DNA from 3 places in the Streptomyces sp. NPDC085927 genome. Region 3 is predicted to be linked to each of the others. Evidence: riboswitches for the same ligand, from Rfam matches in the RefSeq annotation. Region 3 holds a riboswitch; each other region holds the start of a gene.
What was found. Region 3 has a riboswitch for thiamine pyrophosphate ahead of ACIF80_RS31845 (thiamine ABC transporter substrate binding subunit). Riboswitches for the same ligand answer to the same signal wherever they lie in the genome.

Region 1 (4,452 bases), on a different contig from region 3:
CATGATCAGCCGGGACGTGAAGGACGTACCGCCGAGAACGAACGGATCGTCGGCCATGGTCAGCCTCCTTGGACGGCGGTCAGGACTTCCACCCGGTCCCCCTCGGAGAGGGACGTGAGCGGCCATCGCGCGCGCGGGACGACGGTTTCGTTGAGGGCGGCGGCCACCCCGGAGGGAGCCGGGGTCAGGGTGGCGACCAGCGCGTCGAGCGCCGTGCCGGAAGCCACCTCGCGCGGCTCCCCGTTGACGGAGACGGTGACGGTGGTGCCGGTCGTGGCATTCGCCGGATCGTTCATGCGGGCTGCTCCGTGAGTGCGGCGGCGGTGAACCGCAGGGGGGTGAAGGGGCGGGCCTCGGCCGGGAGCCCACCGGTGGTCAGGACCTCGGCCAGGACGTCGCCCGTGACCGGCGTGAGCAGTACGCCGTTGCGGTGGTGCCCGGTCGCGAGGACCAGCCCCGCCAGCGCGGACGGGCCGAGCAGCGGCGCGTTGTCGGGGGAGCCGGGGCGCAGCCCGGCCCGGGTCTCGGTGAGCGGCAGTTCGGTGATCCCGGGGACGAGTGCGTGGGCGTCGCGCAGCAGTTCGTACACCCCGCCCGCGGTGACGGTCGTGTCCCAGCCCTGTTCCTCGCTGGTCGCCCCGATCACCAGCTCCCCGTTCTCGCGCGGCACCAGGTACACATGGCTGCCGCGCACCACCGCGCGTACCGTCCGGCTCAGGAACGGGCCGAACCGGTCCGGCATCGCGAGCCGGACCACCTGCCCCTTCACGGGACGTACCGGAGGCAGCACGTCCGCCGGGATCCCCGCGAGCCGACCGCTGAGGCTGCCCCCGGCGAGCACCACCTGCCCGGCGCTCAGCCCGGTGCCGTCGGCGGTGACCACACCCGTGGCCCGCTCCCCGGCGACGGTGAGCCGCTCGGCCCACGCGCGGCGCACTTCCACTCCCGCCCGCTCGCAGGCGGTCACCAGCGCGGCCGCCAGGCGCCGGGGGTCGATCTGGTGGTCGCCGTCCACCCGCAGCCCGCCGCGCACACCCGGTGCGAGCATCGGCTCCAGACGTCGGCACTCCCGTCCGGACAGCCACTGCGCGTCGAGCCCGGACCGCTGCTGCAGGACGTGCAGTTCACGCAGGTGAGCGCGGTCGTCGGCGTCCAGCGCGACCGCGAGCGTGCCGCAGCGGCGGTAGCCGAGGTCATGGCCGGCGGCCTCGGTGAGCTCGGCCGCGAAGTCGGGATAGCGGCGCGCGGAGGCGAGGTTCAGACCGAGCAGGGTCTGCTCGCCGTAGTGCAGTTCGGTGACGGCGGCCAGCATCCCGGCGGCCACCCGGGCGGCGCCGGCACCCGGCTCGGGGTCCAGCACGGTCGTGGACAGCCCGCGCTGCGCGGCCCGCCAGGCCGTGACCAGGCCGATGATCCCGCCCCCGACGACGAGGACGTCGGGGGAGCGCTGCGAGGTGTGTGTGGGCGGCATGGGCGTCCAGCCCCTCCCTTCGCCGGCATGACCCGGATCAGGTTCATACGGTCGGAGGCCGCCAGCCTCCCTCTCAGCCCGGTGCGTCCGGGCTCCCGCGAGTGTCTTACGTTGGCCACCCTAGCCTCCGGATCAACGAACGTGTAGGGAGTCTTCGCATGGCTGGTTCGCTCGACGGTCTCGTCCTCGCCCCCGTCGCCGACCAGGCGCCGGGCCAGGTCGGAACCCGCACCCGGTTCGCGTACCACGAGCGGGACGGCGAGATCTGGGCCGAGTACGCGGGCGGTGACGTCGTCCGCGGACACCTGGTGGGTACCCGGGAGGGGGACCGGCTGGACTTCCGGTACGTGCAGCTCAAGCGCGACGGCACCACCTCCTGCGGACACTGCGGGTCCACGGTCGTGGAACTGCCCGACGGGCGGGTGCGGCTGGAGGAGACCTGGGAGTGGGAGTCGCAGCCGGGCAGCGGCACCAGCGTGGTGGAACAGCTCACGGCTCCCGAGGACTGACCGGCCACCGGACGGGTGTCTATGGTGATCAGGTGAGTGAGCAGACGCAGGAACGGGGACCGTCCGGACCGCGGCGCGTGGTGGTGACGGGGGCCGGGATGGCCGGCGTACAGACCGCCGTCGCCCTCCGGGAGCAGGGCTTCACCGGCACCGTGACACTGATCGGCGCCGAACCCCACCAGCCGTACGACCGGCCGCCCCTGTCCAAGGCGGTGCTGCTCGGCACGGCGGAGAACTCCGCCTTCGACGTCGACTTCGAGGCGCTCGGCATCGAACTGCGGCTCGGCTGCGAGGTGTTCGGGCTGCGCCCCGCCGACCACGAGCTGGACACGGAGGCCGGGCCGGTCCCCTACGACGTCCTGGTCGTCGCGACCGGCGCCGAACCGGTCCGGCTGCCGGGCGCGGAGGGGGTTCCGGGCGTCCATCTGCTGCGCACCCTGGACGACGTCGAACGACTGCGGCCGGTGCTCGCGCGCCGGCAGGACATCGTGGTCGTCGGCGCCGGCTGGATCGGCGCGGAGTTCGCCACGGCGGCGCGCGAGGCGGGCTGCGCGGTCACCGTCGTGGAGGCCGCCGGCCGGCCGCTGGCCGAGGCGCTGCCCGCCGAGGCGACCGCCCCGATGACCGCCTGGTACGACGACGCGGGAGTGGTGCTGCGGACGCACGCGCGCGTGGAGCGCGTCGAACCCGGCGCGGTGGTGCTCGACGACGGCTCGCGGCTGCCCGCGGACGCCGTCGTCGTCGGTATCGGCGCCCGCCCCGCCACCGCCTGGCTGGCCGGCTCGGGGGTCGAGCTCGGCGAGCACGGCGAGGTGGTCGCCGACGCCCGCCTGACGACCTCCGTGCCGGACGTGTACGCGGTGGGCGACTGCGCGTCCTTCCCCTCGAGGCGGTACGGCGAACGCCTGCTGGTGCATCACTGGGACAACGCCCTCCAGGGCCCGCGCACGGTCGCGGCGAACATCATCGGGTCGGCCACCGGTGAGCCCCCGGCGGTGTACGACCCGGTGCCGTACTTCTGGTCCGAGCAGTTCGGACGCTTCGTCCAGTACGCCGGACACCACGCGGACGCCGACCGGACGGTGTGGCGCGGGGAGGCCGACGGCCCGGCGTGGACGGTCTGCTGGCTCCGCGCGTCCCGGCTGGTCGCGCTGCTGGCGGTGGGCCGCCCCCGCGACCTGGCCCAGGGGCGCCGGCTGATCGAGGCGGGCACGGTGATGGACGAGACGCTGCTGGCCGACCCGGCACGACCCCTGAAGTCGGCGAAGGCGTGAGCTTTTGGTTTCCCGGTTTCCCGGTTTCCCGGTCTCCCGGTCTCCCGGCCTCCGGTCACCCGGCCGGCAGTCCGAGGATCCAGTCGTCCGGGTTGAACGTCCGCCCAGGTGGAGGGGTCCGGCTTCCGGCTGTCGGTGCCAGATGGCAGGCTTGTCCCGTGACCGAGATTGACGCAAAGATCGATGCTCTCGTCCCCGCCTGGCTCACCCTTCCCGACATCGCCGAGATGCTCGGCGTCGAGGTGACGCGCGTCCGGCAACTGGTCAAGGAAGGCCAGCTCATCGCCGTACGCCGAGGTGAGAACCGCGCACTGCACGTCCCCGCCGCCTTCATCGACGAGGACAAGGTCGTCAAGGGCCTCTCCGGGACCCTGACGCTCCTGCGGGACGACGGCTTCACGGACGAAGAGATGCTGGAATGGCTCTTCACCCCCGACGAGAGCCTGCCGGGCACGCCCGCGCAGGCACTGAGCGAGAACCGCGGCACGGAGGTGAAGCGCCGCGCCCAGGCGCTCGCCGTCTGACCCCGGGACGGCACGCCGGGACCCGCACAAGCACCGGTACGCACCTCTTCGCGTGCCGCGCCCGTGCGGGTACAGCCGGCCATGAAACCGCCACCCGGCGCCGCTGCCCCAGGGCGCCGGGAAGGCCCGGCGGTCCGGGCGGCCGCCGGGCCGCCCGCGGCCGGTCTCCCGGTCGCCGCGGCGGCATAGGGTCCGTTGCGGCGTGTGCTCCGCCGGCCCCGACGGGCCGTGGGGCATCCGCCGACGACCCACCGGGCCTGCCCCGCGCGCGGCCGGCCCGGACGCCACCTACACACAGGGGGACTCCCGCATGCCCGACACCGCCGCAGGCACCGCCCCGCGCGCCCGCCTCGCCGACTCCCTGGTCTACCTCTGCACCGACGCCCGCAAGCGGCAGGGCGACCTCGCGGAGTTCCTGGACGCGGTCCTGGCCGGCGGTGTCGACATCGTCCAGCTCAGGGACAAGGGCATGGAGGCAGCCGAGGAGCTGGAGCACCTGGAGGTCCTCGCGGACGCCTGCGCCCGGCACGGCAAGCTGCTCGCGGCGAACGACCGCGCGGACGTCGCCCACGCCGCCGGCGCCGACGTACTGCACCTCGGACAGGGCGACCTCCCCGTCCCCGCGGCCCGGGCCCTCCTCGGCGAGGACATCCTGATCGGCCGCTCCACGCACG
Region 2 (4,452 bases), on a different contig from region 3:
GTGGTGGAGCCGGCAGCCGCCGTGGAGTCCGCTGCCGCCGGGGGAGCGTCGTCCACGGTGATACCGAAGTCGGTGGCCAGCCCCGCGAGCCCCGTGTCGTACCCCTGCCCCACCGCGCGGAACTTCCACTTTCCCTGCCGCCGGTACAGCTCGCCCCCGATGAACGCGGTCTCCGTCCCGGCCACCATGTCGAACCGCGCGATCTCGGCCCCCGTACCGGCGTCGAGCAGCCTGAGCACCAGTCCCGGCACCTGGCCGAACGTCCCGCCGTCGGACGACGCGCACAGCACGACTCGCTCGACGGCCGGTTCCAGCCGGCGCAGGTCCACCTCGACCGTGTCGGTCGCGGCGCCGGCGGCGCTCCGCTTCCCCAGGTGCGTCACGGCGCCGGAGGTGTGCCGCGGCTGGTTGTAGAAGACGAAGTCTCCGTCGTCCCGCACCCGCCCGCCCTCCGTGAGCAGCAGAGCCGACCCGTCGATGTCGGGCACACCGGTCCCGGCGGCCCAAGCGAGCTCGACGCGCACCACCTGGGCGTCGACGGGAAGGTTGGACCCCTTGCTCATTGATCTCGCTGTCATGACATCCAGTCTGCCGACCCATCCGCCCGGGAGAGGAGAGGGCGGGCCCGAACGGCCCGCCCCTTTGTTCCTTCGGTCCGCTCGTTCGTTCAGTCCGTCAACGGCAGGTACACACGGTTGCCCGCCTCGGCGAACTCCTTCGACTTCCGCAGCATCCCCTCGGCGATCTCCTCGGCCGACGCACCCTCCGCCGAGGTCCCGCCGAACCGCTCCGTGATGCTCCGGCTGATCTTCATGGAGCAGAACTTCGGCCCGCACATCGAGCAGAAGTGCGCCGTCTTCGCGGGCTCCGCCGGAAGCGTCTCGTCGTGGAACTCCCGTGCCGTGTCCGGGTCGAGAGCCAGGTTGAACTGGTCCTCCCACCGGAACTCGAAGCGCGCGTCGGACAGGGCGTCGTCCCACTCCTGTGCCCCCGGATGCCCCTTGGCGACGTCGGCGGCATGGGCGGCGATCTTGTAGGTGATGACGCCGGTCTTGACGTCGTCGCGGTCCGGCAGGCCCAGGTGCTCCTTGGGCGTGACGTAGCAGAGCATGGCCGTACCCCACCAGGCGATCATCGCCGCACCGATACCGGAGGTGATGTGGTCGTACGCGGGCGCGACGTCCGTCGTCAGCGGGCCGAGCGTATAGAACGGGGCTTCATCGCAGATCTCCTGCTGAAGGTCGATGTTCTCCTTGATCTTGTGCATCGGGACATGCCCCGGGCCCTCGATCATGGTCTGCACATTCAAACGCCTGGCGATCCGGTTGAGTTCCCCGAGCGTGCGCAACTCCGCGAACTGCGCCTCGTCGTTGGCGTCGGCGATCGAACCCGGCCGGAGACCGTCACCGAGCGAGTACGTGACGTCGTACGCCGCGAGGATCTCGCAGAGTTCCTCGAAGTTCTCGTACAGGAACGACTCCTTGTGGTGCGCCAGGCACCACGCCGCCATGATCGAGCCGCCGCGCGAGACGATGCCCGTCTTGCGGTGGGCGGTGAGCGGCACGTACGCCAGCCGTACGCCCGCGTGGACCGTCATGTAGTCCACACCCTGTTCGGCCTGCTCGACGACGGTGTCCTTGTAGATCTCCCAGGTCAGCTCCTCGGCCCTGCCGTCGACCTTCTCCAGCGCCTGGTAGAGCGGCACGGTGCCGATGGGGACGGGGGAGTTGCGCAGCACCCACTCCCGGGTGGTGTGGATGTTGCGGCCGGTGGACAGGTCCATGACCGTGTCGGCGCCCCAGCGGGTCGCCCAGGTCATCTTCTCCACCTCCTCCTCGATGGAGGAGGTCACCGCGGAGTTGCCGATGTTGGCGTTGACCTTCACCAGGAACCGCTTGCCGATGATCATCGGCTCGGCCTCCGGGTGGTTGACGTTGGCGGGCAGCACCGCGCGGCCTGCCCCGATCTCCTCACGCACGACCTCCGGCGATACGTTCTCCCGGATGGCCACGTACTCCATCTCGGGCGTGACCTCACCGCGGCGCGCGTACGCCAGCTGCGTGACCGCCCCGCCCTCGCGGCCCCGGCGCGGCTGACGGGGCCGGCCCGGGAACACCGCGTCGAGATTGCGCAGTCCACCGCGCGGAGAGGTGTGCCTGATCCCGTCGTCCTCGGGACGGACCGGACGGCCCGCGTACTCCTCGGTGTCACCGCGCGCGATGATCCAGTTCTCCCGCACCGGCGTCAGCCCTCTGCGCACATCGGTGACGACCAGGGGGTCGGTGTACGGGCCCGAGGTGTCGTACAGCGTGACCGACTGCCCGTTGGTGAGGTGCACCTGACGGACCGGCACCCGCAGGTCGGGGCGTGTGCCCTCGACGTACGCCTTGTGCCAGCCGATGGACTTCCCGGCCTCCTCCCCCGCCGACGCTTCCGTCGGATTCTGAGTGGAGACAGGCGTGCGTGCATCCTTGTTGGTCATGAGACCTACTCCCTACGCCGGCATTACCCGGTAACAGGTTCAGCGGTCGGCGCAGCGGCTTCCGTCTGTCGACGTTCCGTGTGAAACATCACTCGGACAAGTGGTGTTTCATGTGAAACATCGCTGGGACGGAGGTCAGCGCCCTCTCAGCCCGGTGCTCCGAGCTCCCGCGTGTACAAAAAGGTGCCTCCACGCTAGCGGGAATCCTGGCGCGGTGAACAGAGGGCCTTCATTGTTCTTGCGATGATCAGGCGGTGACCTCGACGCAACCTCCCCCGTACCCGCCGCCCGAACCGTCACGTGGCCCCGGCGCCCGAATCGGCGGCGGCCGTGGCAGAGGACCCGCAGCCGGCACCGGCCCGGGCCATGGGGGCGTTCAGGGAGACGGCCCCGGCTCCGAAGACTGGTTCGGGCGTGGACACGGCCCCGGCGAGGCGCCGGCGACACAGAACCACCTGCCCGGCCCTGGAGGCCCTGGTTCCAGAGGCTCCGACGGGCCCACCGGCCCGGGGCCCGTAAACCCGGCTTTCGGACCACCCGGTCGGGCTCCCGGGCCCGGCGCGGGCCGGCCGGGCCCGGGCCATGGACAGGGGCAAGAAGGGCAGGGGCAAGGTCGAGCCCGCGGCCGGGACCACGGTCCGGGTCATGCCCACAGCCCGGGCCTCGGTGCCGGCGGCCGTGGACGTGGCCCGAACTCCGGCGACGGCCCGAATTCGGGCGGCGGGCACGGCGGTCCGCCTCCGGGCGGCGGGCACGGGCATGGTCCGGGCGACGACGGTGGGCACGGCCACGCGCACGGGCACAGTCACAGCCACGGTCCGGCCGCTCCCGTCTCGAAGCACCTGCGCAAGGTCATCGCGGCGGTCCTCATCCCGTTCGGCGCGGCGGTGCTGATCGGCCTCGCGGTGCTGTGGCCGGGTGGCACGCCCGATCACGAACGGACCGGCGTCGGTTTCGACCGGCAGACGCAGCAGGCCACGGTCACCAAGGTGGTCGAGGTGAGCTGTTCGTCCGTCAACGCGTCCGGGGGCGTCCCGACCGGTGACACCTCGACGGCCGAGGGGTCCTCCGCTCAGCAGCAGGCGGACGGCACGTGCAAGAAAGCGACGATCCGGGTCGACACCGGCGACGATGTGGGCCGCACCTTCACCGAGATCGTGCAGCCGGACCAGTCACGGCAGCTGAGCGAGGGCCAGGAGGTCGTGGTCGCCTACGAGCCCTCCGCACCGAAGGACCTCCAGTACTCGGTGGCGGATGTGAACCGGCGCGTACCGCTGGGCCTGCTCGCCGGCATTTTCGCGGTCGCCGTCGTCGCTGTCGGACGGCTGCGCGGTGTGATGGCACTGGTCGCGCTGGCGGTCAGTTTCCTGGTGCTGAACTTCTTCATCCTGCCCGCGATCCTGCAGGGTTCGAACCCCCTGGTCGTGGCGGTGGTAGGGGCGAGCGCCATCATGCTGCAGGCCCTGTATCTCTGCCACGGACTGTCGGCGCGCACCTCCGTGGCCGTTCTCGGCACCCTGATCTCGTTGTTGCTGATCGGTTTTCTGGGCTCGGTCTTCATCAGCTGGGCGGCGCTGACCGGCGACACCGACGACAACACCGGTCTGATCCACGGCCTTTACCCGGACATCGACATGAGCGGCCTGCTGCTGGCCGGTGTCATCATCGGATCGCTCGGTGTGCTCGATGACGTGACGGTCACGCAGACGTCGGCCGTATGGGAATTGCACGAGGCCAACCCGTCGATGGGCTGGCGCGGGCTGTATCGCGCGGGCATCCGCATCGGCCGCGACCACATCGCGTCCGTCGTCAATACTCTGGTGCTCGCCTACGCGGGCGCCGCGCTGCCCTTGCTGCTGCTGTTCTCCATCGCGCAGAGCAGCGTGGGCACGGTCGCCAACAGCGAGCTGGTGGCGGAGGAGATCGTGCGTACGCTGATCGGCTCGATCGGTCTGGTGGCTTCAGTGCCG
Region 3 (4,452 bases):
CTCGCTCCGCGCATCAGCCCCGGCAAGACCCGCGAGGGCCTGCTGGGCGCGGTCGGGTTCGCCATGGTGGCGGGTGCGCTGTGCATGCAGTTCCTGATCGACGACGGCACCTGGTGGCAGGGGCTGCTGCTCGGGCTCGCGGTCTCGGTCAGCGCCACCCTCGGCGACCTGGGCGAGTCCATGATCAAGCGGGACCTCGGCATCAAGGACATGGGCACCCTGCTGCCCGGTCACGGCGGCATCATGGACCGCCTGGACTCCCTGCTGCCGACGGCGCCGGTGGTGTGGCTGCTGCTGGTGGTCTTCGTCGGGTCCGGGTGAGGGAAGGTCACGGCGCCGCGCGGCGCCGGCCGCACAGGGACACAGCAGGACCGCCCGGACTCCCTGCTGCCGACGGCCTCGGTGGCCGGCTGCCGGTGGTCTTCGTCGGGAGCTGACCCGGTCGGCCCCGGCACCCTTCGAGCCCCCGCGCCCTGTCGGACGCGGGGGCTCGCGCCGTCCTGGAAGGGCTTTGCCGGAGAGACTTCGGCAGGACGTCCCAGGCGGTCCGGGGCCCCGCGGCCGGTCCGCGCGGTCACCCCAATGGATCTGCGACACTGGTACAGCCATGCCTAAGCCCGGAGAACTGACCTTTGTCGCGCCGCGCGGATCCAAGAAGCCGCCGCGGCACCTTGCCGACCTCACGCCCGCCGAGCGCAAGGAGGCGGTCGCAGCGGCCGGTGAGAAGCCGTTTCGGGCCAAGCAGCTCTCGCAGCACTACTTCGCGCGGTACGCGCACGATCCGGAGCAGTGGACCGACATTCCCGCCGGGTCCCGGGCCAAGCTGCGGGAGGCGCTGCTTCCCGAGCTGATGACGGTCGTCCGGCATCTGTCCACCGACCAGGGCACCACCCGCAAGACGCTGTGGAAGATGTTCGACGGAACCCTCGTCGAGTCGGTGCTCATGCGGTACCCGGACCGGGTGACGATGTGCATCAGCTCGCAGGCGGGCTGTGGCATGAACTGCCCGTTCTGCGCGACCGGGCAGGCCGGTCTCGACCGGAACCTGTCCACCGCGGAGATCGTGCACCAGATCGTGGACGGGATGCGGTCGCTGCGGGACGGGGAGGTTCCCGGCGGACCGGCACGGCTGAGCAACATCGTCTTCATGGGGATGGGCGAGCCGCTCGCCAACTACAACCGGGTCGTGGGCGCCATCCGCCGCCTGACCGACCCCGAGCCGGACGGCCTCGGGCTGTCCCAGCGCGGGATCACCGTGTCGACGGTCGGGCTCGTGCCGGCGATCAACCGGTTCTCCGACGAGGGCTTCAAGTGCCGCCTGGCCATCTCCCTGCACGCGCCCGACGACGAACTGCGCGACACCCTCGTCCCGGTGAACACGCGGTGGAAGGTGCGCGAGGTCCTGGACTCCGGGTTCGAGTACGCGGCCAGGTCCGGGCGGCGGCTGTCCATCGAGTACGCGCTGATCCGGGACATCAACGACCAGGCGTGGCGCGGTGACCGGCTCGGGCGGCTGCTCAGGGGCAAGCCGGTGCACGTCAACCTGATCCCGCTCAACCCGACGCCCGGTTCCCAGTGGACCGCCTCGCGGCCCGAGGACGAGAAGGCGTTCGTGGACGCGATCGCCGCGCACGGTGTGCCGGTGACGGTCCGGGACACCCGTGGACAGGAGATCGACGGGGCCTGTGGTCAGCTCGCCGCGAGCGAGAGGTAGCCTGGCCGGCACAAGGACGACAACTGCATACCGGGTAACCACACGTTCATTTTCCGACAGGGGAGCGCCACAGCGCTGAGAGTGCGGCATCGGCCGCAGACCCTCCGAACCTCGCCCAGGTCATTCTGGGTAGGGAGATCGGTCATCACTCGAGCTGTTGCGCCCTGCCCGGGACACCTGTGAGGGGTCCCGGGCAGGGCCGCGTCTCTTCCTGGTCACCCCCAGGAGGAAAAAACCGGTGAACATCACCAAGAAGGTCACGATCCTGGCCCTCGGGCTGGGCCTGGTCACGCTGTCCGCCTGCGGCTCGTCCGACGGCGGAGGCAGGAGCGACGGCGGGTCGAAGACCGTGACCCTCGTCAGCCACAACTCGTGGGCCGCGTCCAAGGACGTCGTCGCCGCCTTCGAGAAGGAGTCCGGCTACAAGCTCAGGGTCCTGGAGGACGGCGACGCCGGGCAGGCCGTCAACAAGGCGATCCTGACCAAGGACAACCCCCAGGGCGACGTCTTCTTCGGCGTGGACAACACCCTGCTGTCCCGAGCCCTCGACAACGGGCTGTTCCAGCCGTACGAGGCGAAGGACTCCGACTTCGTCCTTCCCGGGCTCCGGGCCACCGGGGCCGGCCACCGGGTCACGCCCGTCGACACCGGTGACGTCTGCGTCAACTACGACAAGGAGTGGTTCAGCGAGCGCGACCTGGCCCCGCCGCGGACCTTCGACGACCTGATCAAGCCCGAGTACAAGAACCTCCTCGTCACCGAGAACGCCTCCACCTCCTCGCCCGGCCTCGGCTTCCTGCTCGGCACCGCCGCGAAATACGGCGACGAAGGCTGGACGGATTACTGGAAGAAGCTCAAGGCCAACGGCGTGAAGGTGGTCGACGGCTGGGAGCAGGCCTACAACGAGGAGTTCTCCGGCTCGGCCGGCGGCAAGCAGGCCAAGGGCGACCGGCCGCTGGTGGTGTCCTACGCCTCCTCCCCGCCCGCCGAGGTGATCTACGCCGACCCGAGGCCGAAGACCGCTCCCACCGGTGTCGCCGACGGCACCTGCTTCCGCCAGGTCGAGTACGCGGGGCTGCTCAGCAACGCGAAGAACCCCGAGGGCGGGAAGGCACTGCTCGACTTCCTGCTCACCAAGGAGTTCCAGGACGACATGCCGCTGAACATGTTCGTCCACCCGGTGCGCGAGGGCGCCCAGGTGCCCGAGGACTTCGCGAAGTACGGTCCGCAGGCCAAGAACCCCGAGACCATGGACCCGGCGAAGATCGCCGACCACCGTGACCAGTGGGTCAAGTCGTGGACCTCGCTCGTACTGAAGTGAGCCGAGCCGCGGCGAGGCGGCGTGGGACCGCGGCGCGGCTCGGTCTGATGGCCGTGCCCGTCGCGTTCTTCGCCGTCTTCTTCGCCTACCCCGTCACCGCGATCGTCGCGCGAGGACTGAAGACCGACGGGGTCTGGCAGATCGGGCGGATCGGGGAGGTGCTGGCGCAGTCCGACGTCCGGCAGGTGCTGTGGTTCACCACCTGGCAGGCGCTGGTCTCCACCGCCCTCACCCTCCTGATCGCCCTGCCCGGTGCGTACGTCTTCGCCCGCTTCGACTTCCCCGGCAAACAGCTGCTGCGGGCCGTGGTCACCGTCCCGTTCGTGCTGCCGACGGTCGTCGTCGGTACGGCGTTCATGGCGCTCGTGGGGCGCGGCGGGCTCCTCGACGAGCTGTGGGGTCTGCGGCTGGACACCACCGTGTGGGCGATCCTGCTGGCGCACGTCTTCTTCAACTACGCCGTCGTCGTGCGCACCGTCGGCGGACTGTGGGGACAGCTCGACCCGCGGCAGGAGGAGGCCGCGCGGATGCTCGGCGCCTCCCGGTTCACGGCCTGGCGGACCGTCACGCTGCCCGCCCTGGCGCCCGCCGTGGCCGCCGCCGCGCTGATGGTCTTCCTGTTCACCTTCACCTCGTTCGGTGTGGTGCAGATCCTCGGCGGGCCCACCTTCGCCACCCTGGAAGTGGAGATCTACCGGCAGACGTCGGAGATCTTCGACCTGTCCACCGCCGCCGTCCTGACGATGATCCAGTTCGTCGCGGTGGGCGCGATCCTCGCCCTGCACGCCTGGACCGTACGGCGGCGGGAGACCGCGCTGCGGCTGGTGGACGCCTCCCAGACCGCGCGGCGGCCGCACGGCACCGGGCAGTGGGCGCTGCTCGCCGGGGTCGTCGCCACCGTCGCCGTCCTGCTGCTCCTGCCGCTCGTGGTGCTGGTGGAACGGTCCTTCGGCGACGCGGGCCTCGGCCACTACCGGGCGCTGACCCGCGACGACGGGGGCGTGTTCCTGGTAGCGCCGATCGAGGCGGTCGGCAACTCCCTGCGGTACGCGGTCGCGGCCACCGTCATCGCCGTGGTGATCGGAACCCTGGCGTCCGTCGCGCTCACCCGGCGGGACGCGGGACCGCTGGTGCGGGGCTTCGACGCCCTGCTGATGCTGCCGCTCGGGGTGTCCGCCGTGACCGTCGGCTTCGGGTTCCTGCTCGCCCTCGACGAGCCGCCGCTGGACCTGCGTTCCTCCTGGATCCTGGTACCGCTCGCGCAGGCACTGGTCGGTGTCCCCTTCGTCGTACGGACCATGCTGCCCGTGCTGCGGGCCGTGGACACGCGGCTGCGGGAGGCGGCGGCGGTGCTCGGGGCGTCGCCGTGGCGGGTGTGGCGGGAGGTGGACCTGCCGATGGTGCGACGGGCCGTACT

Region 1: it holds a riboswitch for thiamine pyrophosphate, as region 3 does, so the genes downstream of both, thiO (glycine oxidase ThiO) here and ACIF80_RS31845 (thiamine ABC transporter substrate binding subunit) in region 3, are expected to answer to the same signal.
Region 2: it holds a riboswitch for thiamine pyrophosphate, as region 3 does, so the genes downstream of both, thiC (phosphomethylpyrimidine synthase ThiC) here and ACIF80_RS31845 (thiamine ABC transporter substrate binding subunit) in region 3, are expected to answer to the same signal.

The regions. Positions count from the first base shown of each region.
Region 1 covers NZ_JBITSN010000002.1:564,364-568,815, forward strand. The annotation lists gene ACIF80_RS07515 (thiazole synthase) at 1-57, opposite strand, end outside; gene thiS (sulfur carrier protein ThiS) at 60-296, opposite strand; gene thiO (glycine oxidase ThiO) at 293-1,471, opposite strand; TPP riboswitch at 1,469-1,580, opposite strand; gene ACIF80_RS07530 (hypothetical protein) at 1,630-1,980, shown strand; gene ACIF80_RS07535 (NAD(P)/FAD-dependent oxidoreductase) at 2,013-3,254, shown strand; gene ACIF80_RS07540 (Rv2175c family DNA-binding protein) at 3,413-3,778, shown strand; gene thiE (thiamine phosphate synthase) at 4,089-4,452, shown strand, end outside.
Region 2 covers NZ_JBITSN010000006.1:472,954-477,405, forward strand. The annotation lists gene ACIF80_RS19455 (VWA domain-containing protein) at 1-578, opposite strand, end outside; gene thiC (phosphomethylpyrimidine synthase ThiC) at 668-2,482, opposite strand; TPP riboswitch at 2,475-2,663, opposite strand; gene ACIF80_RS19465 (YibE/F family protein) at 2,938-4,452, shown strand, end outside.
Region 3 covers NZ_JBITSN010000017.1:63,003-67,454, reverse strand. The annotation lists gene ACIF80_RS31855 (phosphatidate cytidylyltransferase) at 1-321, shown strand, start outside; gene rlmN (23S rRNA (adenine(2503)-C(2))-methyltransferase RlmN) at 608-1,714, shown strand; TPP riboswitch at 1,763-1,868, shown strand; gene ACIF80_RS31845 (thiamine ABC transporter substrate binding subunit) at 1,953-3,035, shown strand; gene ACIF80_RS31840 (ABC transporter permease) at 3,083-4,452, shown strand, end outside.